One region of the Streptomyces chrestomyceticus JCM 4735 genome, then DNA from elsewhere that is predicted to be linked to it. Evidence: riboswitches for the same ligand, from Rfam matches in the RefSeq annotation. Region 1 holds a riboswitch; each other region holds the start of a gene.

Region 1 (4,151 bases):
GACACGTCGCCTCCCCTGGGTCACCGGGCCGGGACGGCCCGGCCCGCAGCACGTACGTCCCCGGCAACGGTACGGGACCGCCGCCGGGGACGTACGTATTCACGGCTGCCGGGGCCGTTCGCGGCCCTCGGGGGTCAGCCCTTGCGGTGCTTGTCAGTCCGCGAGGCGGAACCGCGGGAAGGCGGAGCGGCCCGCGTAGACCGCCGCGTCGTCGAGGATCTCCTCGATGCGCAGGAGCTGGTTGTACTTGGCGACGCGCTCGGAGCGGGCCGGGGCGCCGGTCTTGATCTGGCCGCAGTTGGTGGCGACGGCCAGGTCGGCGATGGTGACGTCCTCGGTCTCGCCGGAGCGGTGCGACATCATGCACTTGAAGCCGTTGCGCTGGGCCAGCTCGACGGCGTCCAGGGTCTCGGTCAGCGAACCGATCTGGTTGACCTTGACCAGCAGGGCGTTGGCCGAGTTCTCCTCGATGCCGCGGGCCAGGCGCTCCGGGTTGGTGACGAACAGGTCGTCGCCGACGAGCTGCACCTTGGAGCCCAGGCGCTCGGTGATGACGTTCCAGCCGGCCCAGTCGTCCTCGAACAGCGGGTCCTCGATGGAGACCAGCGGGTAGGCGCCGACCAGCTCCTCGTAGTACGAGGTCATCTGCTCGGCGGTGCGCTGCTCGCCCTCGAACTCGTAGACGCCGTCCTTGTAGAACTCGGAGGCGGCGACGTCGAGCGCCAGCGCGATGTCCTGACCGGGGGTGTAACCGGCTTCCTTGATCGCTTCGAGGATCAGGTCCAGGGCCTCGCGGTTGGAGCCCAGGTTCGGGGCGAAGCCGCCCTCGTCGCCCAGGCCGGTGGCCAGGCCCTTGCTCTTCAGGACCTTCTTGAGGGTGTGGTAGACCTCGGTGCCCCAGCGCAGCGCCTCGGAGAAGGACTCCGCGCCGATCGGGGCGATCATGAATTCCTGGATGTCCACGTTGGAGTCGGCGTGCGAGCCGCCGTTCAGGATGTTCATCATCGGGACCGGCAGCACGTGGGCGTTCGGGCCGCCGAGGTAGCGGAACAGCGGCAGGTCGCTGGCCTCGGAGGCGGCGTGCGCGACGGCCAGGGAGACGCCGAGGATGGCGTTGGCGCCGAGCGAGCCCTTGTTGTCGGTGGCGTCCAGGTCGAACATGGCCTGGTCGATCAGGCGCTGCTCGGTGGCGTCGTAGCCGACCAGCTCCGGGCCGATCTGCTCGATGACCGCGAGGACGGCCTTCTCCACGCCCTTGCCCTGGTAGCGGTTCGGGTCCCCGTCCCGCAGCTCGATGGCCTCGAAGGCGCCGGTCGAGGCGCCGGACGGAACGGCGGCACGGCCGGTGCTGCCGTCGTCGAGGCCGACCTCGACCTCGACCGTGGGATTGCCTCGCGAGTCGAGGATCTCGCGAGCTACGACGACGTCGATGGACGGCACGTTGTCTCCTTCATGGGTGTCTGGAGTTCTGCAGCACGAGCCTAACGGCCTCCGGGGGTTCCGCTCGCCGCCAGCCCGGTCCTCGGGACGAATACACCCGCAAAGCCCCTGTTCACGGGACGTATGGGCGCAATGTTCGCTGAACGGGGAAGTCGGCGGACGGGGCGGGGCGGGTCCGGCCGGGTGGGGCCCCTGGGGGCCGCGGCAGGCCCTTCAGGGGCCCGGCGCGGAGCCTCCGGGGTCCGGGGCGGCCGGTACGGCTCGCGGCGGACTCACGGGGAAAAGGGAGAAGCCCCGCCGCGGCGCCTGCGGGGGACAGGCACCGTGACGGGGCAGTCTCACGGGAAGAGCGGATTCCCGGGGTGAGCGGCCCCCGGGCGGCGGGGCGGCCCGTACGTACCGCCGTACGTACGGAGCGCCTCGGTCACCCGGGATCTCTCAGGGCTTCGGCCGGCTCAGACGGCCAGCTTCTGGCCCGGGAAGATCAGGTTGGGGTTGCCGCCGATGACGGACTTGTTGTTCGCGTAGACCGACTTCCAGTTCTTGCCGTGGGAAGCGGCGATCTTGGCGAGGGTGTCACCGGACTTCACGGTGTAGTTGCCCTCGGGGTTCGACTTCGGCGTGGACTTCTGGGCCGGAGCCGGGGTCTTGCGGGCCAGCTCCTCGCCCTGCTTGCGGGCCTCGGAGCGCGAGGTGCCCTGCGGGGCGGAGTAGGAGCGCTCCGACTTGTAGGACTTGTGCGACTTGTAGGACTTGTGCGAGCTGCTGCCCTGCGACGAGCCGCCGTCGGCCTTGGCGTTCGCGTTGCCCTGGCCGAGGTGGCCGCCGGCGCAGGTCCAGGCACCCGGGCCCTGGATGGCGAGCAGGCGCTCGGCCGCGGCGATCTGCTGGCTCTTGCTGGCCTGGTCGGCGCGCGGGGCGTACTGGGTACCGCCGGCGGCGGCCCAGCTCGAGTTCGAGAACTGCAGGCCACCGTAGTAGCCGTTACCGGTGTTGATCGACCAGTTGCCACCGGACTCGCACTGGGCGACAGCGTCCCAGTTGTTGCCCGCGGCGGAGGCGGAGGTGGCGCCCATCAGCGGGACGGCCACCGCGGCACCGGCGACGCCGGCCAGCGTGGCGACGCGGACGGCCTTGGAGGGACGACGGTGCTTGCCCTTGGTGTTCAGCATGGTTGTTCCTCACCGACGCCTGCGAGGTGAGCTGTCGGGTTCGGGCCATGTGAGTTGCCCGGCCGTGTGTGCTTCACACATGGCTTCACCCCTAGCCGGTTGGACCCGCTTCCGCGGGCGGGGCCGGCGCTTACCTTGGGTCCCCCGCTCCTGCCTTCGGCGCTCTCGCGTCGAGTGACCTCCGACCACCGGCAGGATTCGGCGTGTGATCGAAGGGCCCGCTTTGGCGAGCGATGAAGACGGTAAACAGGAACACCCCGCGGGTTCAAACCCCTACATCTGAGGCCAGTTGACCCCCAGACATCACAGGATCATCACATTTCCGCAGGTCGTCGCAGGTTTGGAAACAACGGACGGGACGGTCACCGCGGTCCCGAACGAGATCCATGTCTCACTTTCACCAAAGCGGGTGAATCACCGCGAACTACCCCTGCCGGTCGCTCAGCTCAAGGCGCTGACCAGGGTGGATAAGGTCCGGATCGCCCCCGATGACGCCTTTGTTGGCCGCGTAGAGCGCCGGCCAGCCCCCGTCGACCCCGCGGTCCTCGGCGATGGCTGACAGGTTGTCACCGGGCCGCACGGTGTAGTCACCTGGCGCGCCCGGGTCCGTACGGTGCGCGTCGCCGCCCCGCGAGGGGTGGCCCCCGCCGGACCGGCCCGCGTCGCCGGAGCCGGTGCCCGTACCGGTGCCCGTGTCCGCGCCCGTACCCGTGTCCGCGCCCGTACCGGGCTGCTCCGCGGGCCGGCCCCGGTGCTTGCCCTGTGACGGGGGCGTGGTGGGGCTCGTGGAGGCGCCGTCACCCGGAGTGGCCGGGTCGGTGGGCCGCGACGGGTCCTGCGTACGGCCCGTGCCGGACGGGTCCGGCGTACGGGACGGGTCCGGGGTGCCGGCCGGGCCGGTGGGTGACGGCTTCGGCTCCGGGGTGCGCGTACCGCCGGGCTCCGGCGTCCCGGACGGCTTCGACGGCTCGGAGGAGGGCGGCGGGGTGGACGGGGACGGCGAGGAGGGCTTCGGGGACGGCGTGGCCGTGCCGCCCGGGTCGACGTCCGGCCCGCTGCCGCCCTGCTTGAGTCCCGCGTTCACGGCGCAGCTCGGCCAGGGGTCGGGGCCGCGCGCGGCGAGGATGGACTCCGCGACGGCTATCTGCTGCGACCGGCTGGCCAGGTCGGGGCGCGAGGCGTACGCGGCGCCGCCGTTCTCGTCCCACATCTCCTGGGTGAGCTGGAGCCCGCCGTAGAAGCCGTTGCCCGCGTTGGCGCTCCACACCCCGCTGCTCTCGCACTGCGCGACGCGGTCCCAGGTGGCCGCGTCGGCGGCGTTGGCGCTGCTCGCGGCGAGCAGCGGCATGGCGAGGGCGCCGCCGGCGACTCCCGCCGTGACGAAGATGGCCGGAGCCTGGCGGGGGCGTCGGTGACGGCCGTTCCCGGAGCGCATGCGGTTGCCTTTCGAGCGGCGGTTGAGTTGTCGTCGAGAGGCCGGCGCCGTCGGCTGCGTGGCCTGTGCGCTGCCGCGCCGCCCGCCCCGGCCTTTCAAACGGT
Region 2 (4,151 bases), 3.1 Mb from region 1:
CACCGACAAGCACGACGCCGAGGAGTTCGCCGCCGAGCTGGAGCGCTGCGGCGCCACTCTGGACGCGCACGCCGACCACCCCGGCGTCCGGGTGTCCCTGGAGGTCCCGGCCTCCCGGCTGGACAAGGCGCTCGGCCTGCTCGCCGACGCCCTGCGCGCCCCCGCCTTCCCGGACGGCGAGGTCGAGCGCCTGGTGGCCAACCGCCTCGACGAGATCCCGCACGAGCTCGCCAACCCGGCCCGGCGTGCCGCGATGGCCCTGTCCAAGGAGCTGTTCCCGGCCGACTCGCGGATGTCGCGGCCGCGCCAGGGCACCGAGGAGACCGTCGCCCGTATCGACGCGGCGGCCGTGCGGGCCTTCTACGAGGCCCATGTACGCCCCGCCACGGCCACCGCGGTCGTCGTGGGCGACTTCATCGGCGTCGACCTGGACGCGGCCCTCACGGAGACCCTCGGCGCCTGGACGGGGTCGCCCGCCGAACCGGTGAAGGCCAGCCCGATCACCGCCGACGACACCGGCCGGGTCGTGATCGTCGACCGCCCCGGCGCCGTCCAGACCCAGTTGCTGATCGGCCGGATCGGCGCCGACCGGCACGACCGCGTCTGGCCCGCGCAGGTGCTCGGCACGTACTGCCTGGGTGGCACCCTCACCTCCCGCCTGGACCGGGTGCTGCGCGAGGAGAAGGGCTACACCTACGGGGTGCGCTCCTTCGGGCAGGTGCTGCGCTCCTCGGCCGACGGCGACGGCGCCGCGATGCTCGCCATCAGCGGCTCCGTGGACACCGCCTCCACCGGCCCGGCGCTGGATGACCTCTGGAAGGTGCTGCGCACCCTCGCGGCGGAGGGCCTGACGGACGCCGAGCGCGATGTGGCCGTACAGAACCTCGTCGGGGTCGCGCCGCTGAAGTACGAGACCGCCGCGGCTGTCGCCGGCACCCTCGCCGACCAGGTCGAGCAGCAGCTCCCCGACGACTACCAGGCCCGGCTGTACGAGCGGCTGGCGCGGACCGGCACGGTCGAGGCGACCGCCGCGGTCGTCAACGCCTTCCCGGTCGACCGTCTGGTGACGGTCCTGGTGGGCGACGCCGCCGAGATCGAGGAGCCGGTCAAGGCGCTCGGCATCGGAGAGGTGACGGTCGTCAAGGGCTGAGGGGCGTCACCGGCACGTCTCCGGCCCGGACGGACGGCCTGTGACCCGAGTGTGTGACGAACGGTGACATAAGGGATCCAGTGGTGCGCAGGCGCCACTGGATCTTCTTTATGTCCCAATTGTTGGGGGTGGTTGCACGGTGCCCGTGTGGCGTACGGCACAAATCCGGGGTTCTGTTTGCCGATTGAAAGTGGCCCCGTTTAGCGTCGATCCGGCTGTCCGCAGGATCACCGCCGCAACCGCGGCACGGACAGTCATCGCCGAGTCCCCGTACGGCGCGAGCCAGGGGAGCCGGGGACCCGCCCTCTTGTCGCCGACTTCGGCGCAGGAGGGGCCCGTCCTTGGGGTGAATCGGACGCCTTCCCGGAGGCGCCCGTAGGAGACCTTCCTGCTCCGAACCCGTCAGCTAACCCGGTAGGCGAGAGGGAAGGAAAGGACACAGCCAGCCCATGGCGTTCACCCGTGCCACCGGGAAGCACCGTGGTCCGAGCCGCAGCGCGCGGACGACCCGTAACCTCGCCGGCATAGCCACGCTCGCCGCGTCCGGCGTCATCGCCTCCGTCGCCTCCCCGGCCCTGGCGGCCGGCAACCCGGACGACGCGGGCAACCACGACACCGGCCTCCACCACGCCGTCGTCCTCGGCGACGAGCTCGCCGAGCAGATCGAGGCGCAGGCCGACGCGCAGCAGGAGGCCGCCGAGGCCGCCGCCGCGCAGGCCAAGGCCGAGGCCGAGGCGCGCAAACAGGCCGAGGAGGCCAAGCGCCAGGCCGAGGCCGAGGCCAAGAAGGAGCGCGAGGCCAAGGAGCGCGCCGCCCGCGAGGCCGAGCGCAAGCGCCTGCTCATGTACGTCGCGCCGATCGACGGCTCCTACGTCTCCACCAGTTACAAGGCGTCCAGCGGCCTGTGGTCCTCCGGCAGCCACACCGGCATCGACTTCCACGCCGACTCCGGGACCACCGTCCACGCCGTGGGCTCCGGCACCGTCGTCGAGGCCGGCTGGGGCGGCGCGTACGGGAACAACGTCGTCATCAAGATGAACGACGGCACCTACACCCAGTACGGCCACCTGTCGTCGATCAACGTCTCGGTCGGCCAGACCGTCACCCCGGGCCAGCAGATCGCCCTGTCGGGCAACACCGGCAACACCACCGGCGCGCACCTGCACTTCGAGGCCCGCACCTCGCCTGAGTACGGCTCGGACATGGACCCGGTCGCCTACCTGCGCTCGCACGGCGTGAACGTCTGACGGACACCCGTCCCGCTCGTCACTCCCGTCGCACCCGTCCCCCGTACGATGCCCCGGCCCCCGTGGCCGGGGCATCTGCGTTTCCGCCCGTGCGGCACCTGGCCAAAAAATATCCATGAATGCGCCATGGCCGTCGGATATCCGGTTCCTGTCGCATAGAGTCGCGTCGGGAAAGTCGCCGTCCGGCGGCATTTCCGGAAGTTCCCAGCGGATTACGGCGGAGGCACAGACGATGCGAGGTCCCCTTTCCGCGCATGTGGTGTGCACGGCGATCCGCGACGACATCGTATCCGGCGTCCTCCCGCCGGGCAGCCGCCTGATCGAGGAAATGCTGGCCGGCCGTTACGGGGTCTCCCGCGTTCCCGTACGCGAGGCGCTGCGCACGCTGCAGTCGGAGGGCTTCGTCGTCATCCGGCACCACGCGGGTGCCTGTGTGGCCGAGCCGACGGAGCGGGAAGCGGCCGACACCCTGGACGTCCGGGCGCTGCTGGAGCCGCTCGGCGCCGCGCGCGCCGCGGCCCGCCGCACCGCGGCGCACATCAAGGTGCTGCGCGGTGTCGTACGGCTGGGCCGTGAGCGCGCCCGGCACGGCCACTGCGCCGAGCTGCGCCAACTCGACGGCTGGTTCCACGAGACGCTCGCCCAGGCGTCCGGCAGTACGGGCCTGGCGGCGCTGCTCACCCAGGTGCGGCGCAAGATCGACTGGATGTACGTGGTCGAGCCCCCGGCCCGCGACGAGCGCTCCTGGGAGGAGCACGGGGCGGTGCTGGACGCGGTGGGCCGTGGGGACGCCGAACGGGCCCGCGCCCTGATGGCGGCGCACATCGAGCGCTCGCGCCCGGCGTACCGGCTGCGTCCGGTGGTTCCCGGGCCGGCGGTGAGGGATTCGAAACAGACCGTAAACACGGCGCGCGAACGGAATTAACAGGCGGGCCGTATACAAGCGGTAGGTGATTTCGTCGGGGTATCGGCAGGGGTTCCGGTGCGGTGCGGCGGGCTGCGGAAAAGTGCGGATGAATTACCGCGAGGGTTTTGCAGGGGTGCAGTGGAATCGCGGGGGAGGCGTTGCGGGAATTCCCCGGCGTGCTCCGTAGCGGCGGCGTGTGCATTTCCGGGGTGCCGCCCTTCGGCCGTGGCCTACGGCGACGCACGAAAAACGGCCCCGCCCCGGCGCCGGTGAACCGGCTACCGCGGCGGAGCCGCGAACACAGTGACCCGCGAAGCGGTTCAGACGGTCTCCGGGAGCTCCTCGAGGCCCTCGGCGACCAGCTTCGCGAGACGGTCGAGCGCGGCGTCGGCGCCCTCGGCGTCGGAGGCCAGCACGATCTCCTCGCCACCCTGGGCCCCCAGGCCCAGCACGGCCAGCATGGAGGCCGCGTTGACCGGGTTGCCGTCGGCCTTCGCGATCGTCACGGGAACCCCGGCGGCGGTGGCCGCACGGACGAAGATCGAGGCGGGGCGGGCGTGCAGACCCTCGGCCCAACCGACATTGACGCGGCGCTCAGCCATGGTGTTGCCCTTCAAGTCGTAACGGTTGTCTAGACCAGTGTCTCATGTCGCCGGGAGTGCTCCGGCAGCCCGCGGCGGCGCCGGGGACGGCGCTTTCCGCAGGCCGGGGGCACGCTACCGGCGGCTCCACGGCGCACGCCCGCACCGTCCGCCATCCGGGACCGCGCCGTCCAGTCCCCACCCGGCCCCTCCTCCTGAACCCTTCCGCCGCCGCGCCCGCCGCCCGGCCCCCTCCGTCCGGGGCC
Region 3 (4,151 bases), 3.1 Mb from region 1:
AGCGAGCGTCCGGAGCCGCACCCGCCGAAGGCATTGCTTTCGCCCGGCGGGACGTGCTCCCATCTAGCCCACGTACATCCTGTACATTTTTTACAGACGCTCAGGGAAGAGGAGCTCCCCATGAACGGCCCCCAGGCCCGATACGTCCTCCCGGAGTTCACCGAACGCACCTCCTACGGGGCCCGGACCCTGGACCCGTACTCCAAGCTGCTCGGCGAGCGGATCGTCTTCCTGGGCACCCCGGTCGACGACGCCGCGGCCAACGACGTGATCGCCCAGCTCATGCACCTGGACTACGACGCCCCCGACCGGGACATCTCGCTCTACATCAACTCCCCCGGCGGCTCGTTCACCGCGATGTCCGCGATCTACGACACGATGCAGTTCGTCGGCTGCGACATCGAGACGGTCTGCCTCGGGCAGGCCGCCTCCGTCGCCGCGGTGCTGCTGGCGGCCGGCGCGCCCGGCAAGCGCCTCGCGCTGCCGGGCGCCCGCGTCCTCGTCCACCAGCCTTCGTTCGAGGAGCCGGTGCAGGGGCAGGCCGACGACCTCCGCATTCAGGCGGACGAACTGCTGCGCACCCGGGCACTGCTGGAGGAACTGCTCGTACGGCACACCGGCCAGCCCCCCGAGCGGATCACCGAAGACCTCGAACGCGAGAAGGTCTTCAGCGCCGAGGCCGCCATGGAGTACGGCCTCATCGACGGGCTCACCCGCAGCCGCAAGCAGCACCCCGCGACACCGGGCGCGAGGTGAGCCCGGAATGTGGCCGCCCGAACTGCCGCCGCTGCCCGCGCTGACGCGCGCCGAGGGCGAGGTCATCGACAGCTACCTGGCGGTCCTGGACCTGCTGGGCCGCATCAACCCCGCCCGCGGCACGGACACGTACGGCGGCCTCCGTGCCGCGCAGGCCCTGGTCGGCAAGACCACCGCGCTACGGGACGCGCTGGCGCTCATGCACGACCGGGGCGAGAGCGAGCTGCACGCGGCAACGCTGGCGCAGGCCCTGCGCGTACTGGACGGTGAGCGCCGCGCGCGGCTGATCTCCGTACCGCCGCCGCAGAGTTGACGCGCCGCGTCCCCGTGCGGACGGGGACGCGGGCGCTTTCCCTTCTCGCCCCTGGCGCACCAGAGGCCCACCCCGACCCGCGCGGCACACGCCGGACAGAGGAGACAGAGGCGGCCAGGAGGTGCCGGAGCACCGCAAGGGCCCCACCCGTTCGACGACACGACGCCCGATCGGGCTCGCCCGAACGGCGTAGCCGCTGGGTCGCGTGCGGTGCCACACGGCTTGCGCGGCGTACGTACGTGTCGCCCGGAACGTGACGTTCCGGGGCTGGTACACGGATCCTCACCCGTCGCGGGCCTCCCCCGGGACGGCGTCCGTCCACCCGAACGGCGCAAGCGTGACCAAGCTCACATACAGCCGTTTCTGCTCGGAATCCGGGCGCGAGATGCGCAACGATCGCTTCGACGACAAGCCCCCGCCACAGCGGTGGGGCGGTCCGGGCGGACGCCCAATCCTGCCGCCGTACCGGATGTCTGGCCGATGCGCCTGGACCGGCAGGAGCGGAGGACCCGAGCACGACGGGACCGCCGGCCACCGCGGCCGGACGGCCTCTTGGGGTGAAGTCGTCACCACGACCGGGCATCTTCGCCTGCCCGAACCCGACAGGTACTCCTTCGCAGGCGGCTGACGAAGGGTTGCGCATGACTGCGCGTACCAGCACTTCCCCTCTGCTGGCGCGGGCCGGAGTGATCTCCTTCCTCGCCCTCGCCACGGTCGGCGGGACACTGGTCGTACCAGGGGCCACCGAGGACGCGACAGCCGCGTCCACCTCGGCCTCGGCACTGCGGATCGCCGCTTCCAAGAAGGGAGCGCCCTACAAGTACGGAGCCAGCGGGCCCTACCGATTCGACTGCTCAGGGCTGACGCTGTACTCGTTCAAACGGGCCGGGAAGCGGCTGCCGCGCACCGCTGCGGCCCAGTACAACCGCACCCGGCACCTGTCGGCGTCCGCGCGCCGCGCCGGTGACCTGGTCTTCTTCCACTCCCGCCGCGGCATCTACCACGTGGGGATCTACGCGGGGGCGGGCAAGATCTGGCACGCGCCCAAGCCCGGCACCGTGGTGCGGCTGGAGCGCATCTGGTCACGCAGCGTCTCGTACGGGCGGGTGGGCTGACCGCGCCGTCCCGCCAGGGCGGGTGTGGGGAACCGTACGGCTACGAGCCCCACACCGCCCGCACGCGGGGCGTACGCGGGCGCACCTCCCGCACGCCCGTGCGCGTCCGAGGAGTGATCAACGCGTCGGCGGATACCCGCACGCAATGACCCCCCTCACCGACGAGCACCGGAACGAACTGCCCGCACACCCCGAACCGCCGGGAACGAGTGAAGCGTCCGAGCCGCACCGGCCGCCCGGCTCCGCCCGGTACACCGTGTGCGCGGACCGCAACGAGACGCCCCTGGAGCGCTACGACCGCAACTTCGGCGAACTGCTCCAGGAGCTGCGCGTCCTGCAGACCGGCGTGCAGATCCTGTTCGCCTTCCTGCTGACGCTGGCGTTCACCCCGCGTTTCGTGTCCCTGGACGCAACGCAACGCGCGTTCTACGTGGGCACGTTACTGCTGGCCGTACTGGCGACGCTGCTGCTCACCGCGCCTGCCGCGGTGCACCGGGTGCTGTTCCGGCGGCGCGCGAAGGGGCTGATCGTGGAGGTCTCCGCGCGGCTGACGGCAGCCGGGATGGCGGTCCTCGCACTGGCGCTGGCCGGTGCCGTGCTCCTCGTCGTCGACGTCGTACTGGGGCGCGGGGCGGGAGTGGTGGCGGGTTCGGTGACGCTGGTGACGTGCGGCGGCCTGTGGGCGCTGCTGCCCCGCGTACTCGGCCACCGGAACGGGCACCTCAAGCCGCCGGCGCGCGACTCGTCCTCCTGAACGCCAGGGGGCCCGGGGGTGGCCTCCTGGTGCGGCGCTCCGGGCGCGGTGCCGTCGAAATCTTTTGTGACCTGGTCGTCCTTGCTTTGATGACGGAGAACCGATGGAGTCTCCTCAGCACGTGAGGAGACCCATGCACAGGCACCTGCCCCAGTACACGCACACCAGGACCGACTCGTGAACCTGCGCGGACTTCTGCGCCGCCGCTCCCCCGCCACGCCCTGCCCGGCCTGCGGCAGCACGGACGTGCTGTGGGAGGACGAGGGGGTCTACGGCGCCGGCGAACTGCTGTGGTGGTGCGCCTCCTGCCTGCATCAGTGGCACCCGGGCGACCTCGGCACCGGCGCGGACGGGGGCCCGGCGGCTCCCGCGAACGGCGCAGTATCGGTACCTCCCGCACAGCCCGCCACCACGATCACCCCACCGAAGCCCGCAGTACCGGCTCCTGCCACGCCTCCCGCGCCGTCCGTGCCCCCTGCCGCCCCTCCGCCTCCACCCCCGCTCCAGCCGCCGAACGCCCCCGCCACCGTCGCCGAACGGGTGATGCACGCCGCCGGGCTGATCCCGCTGGGCCCCTGCCCCGGCGCCTACGAGCCGTGGCCGTGCCGCTGTGCCCGCTGCGGCCGCGCGACCAGCCCCACCTACCGGCAGGTGCGGGACGAGGGCACGGGCTGTGCCTGCAGTACGGGCCGCCGCCGCAAACCGCGCTTCCTCACCAAACCCTGAGGAACCACCCGGAATCGCCTGGACCCCGCCGCCGGCCGATTTCCGCCGTTACGGCAGGAACAGCTTCCACGGCAAGGTGATCCAGACGGTCTTGCCCCCGGCCGCGGTGGGTTCGACCGTCACCTGCCCGCCCGACTCGGCGGCGAGGAAGCGGACGATCACCATGCCCCGGCCGTTGTCCTGCTGCACGGCGGCCGGCAGCCGCTTCGGCCAGCGCGGATGGTCGTCGGTGACACCGATCCACAGCCGTTCGTCGCGGTCCAGCCGGACATCGACGGTGAAGGCCGGTGACTGCCCGAACGTGTGCTGCACGGCGTTGGTGGCGAGTTCGGAGACGATCAGCCGTACGGCGTCGGCCGTCTCCGTCCCGTCCGGCAGGCCCCATTCGGCCAGTACGTCCATGACGTACCTGCGGGCCTCCGCCACCGAAACCGGTGCGCTGGGCAGAGTGAGTGAGGATTCCTGGTGGTCTGCCATCGCGACGCCG

Evidence for each region. Region 1 has a riboswitch for cyclic di-AMP ahead of EJG53_RS24550 (LysM peptidoglycan-binding domain-containing protein). Riboswitches for the same ligand answer to the same signal wherever they lie in the genome.
Region 2: linked by a shared signal. The riboswitch ahead of EJG53_RS10235 (M23 family metallopeptidase) and the one ahead of EJG53_RS24550 (LysM peptidoglycan-binding domain-containing protein) in region 1 are both predicted to bind cyclic di-AMP.
Region 3: linked by a shared signal. The riboswitch ahead of EJG53_RS37820 (C40 family peptidase) and the one ahead of EJG53_RS24550 (LysM peptidoglycan-binding domain-containing protein) in region 1 are both predicted to bind cyclic di-AMP.

What each region holds. Positions count from the first base shown of each region.
Region 1 is NZ_BHZC01000001.1:5,650,853-5,655,003, reverse strand. It holds gene EJG53_RS24560 (FtsB family cell division protein) at 1-5, opposite strand, end outside; gene eno (phosphopyruvate hydratase) at 154-1,440, opposite strand; gene EJG53_RS24550 (LysM peptidoglycan-binding domain-containing protein) at 1,896-2,612, opposite strand; cyclic di-AMP (ydaO/yuaA leader) riboswitch at 2,614-2,784, opposite strand; gene EJG53_RS24545 (LysM peptidoglycan-binding domain-containing protein) at 3,037-4,047, opposite strand.
Region 2 is NZ_BHZC01000001.1:2,503,448-2,507,598, reverse strand. It holds gene EJG53_RS10240 (M16 family metallopeptidase) at 1-1,150, shown strand, start outside; cyclic di-AMP (ydaO/yuaA leader) riboswitch at 1,399-1,586, shown strand; gene EJG53_RS10235 (M23 family metallopeptidase) at 1,600-2,397, shown strand; gene EJG53_RS10230 (GntR family transcriptional regulator) at 2,630-3,322, shown strand; gene EJG53_RS10225 (HPr family phosphocarrier protein) at 3,625-3,906, opposite strand.
Region 3 is NZ_BHZC01000001.1:8,747,795-8,751,945, reverse strand. It holds gene EJG53_RS37830 (ATP-dependent Clp protease proteolytic subunit) at 121-756, shown strand; gene EJG53_RS37825 (hypothetical protein) at 764-1,069, shown strand; cyclic di-AMP (ydaO/yuaA leader) riboswitch at 1,543-1,707, shown strand; gene EJG53_RS37820 (C40 family peptidase) at 1,711-2,184, shown strand; gene EJG53_RS37815 (DUF6328 family protein) at 2,330-2,938, shown strand; gene EJG53_RS37810 (hypothetical protein) at 3,116-3,664, shown strand; gene EJG53_RS37805 (ATP-binding protein) at 3,713-4,141, opposite strand.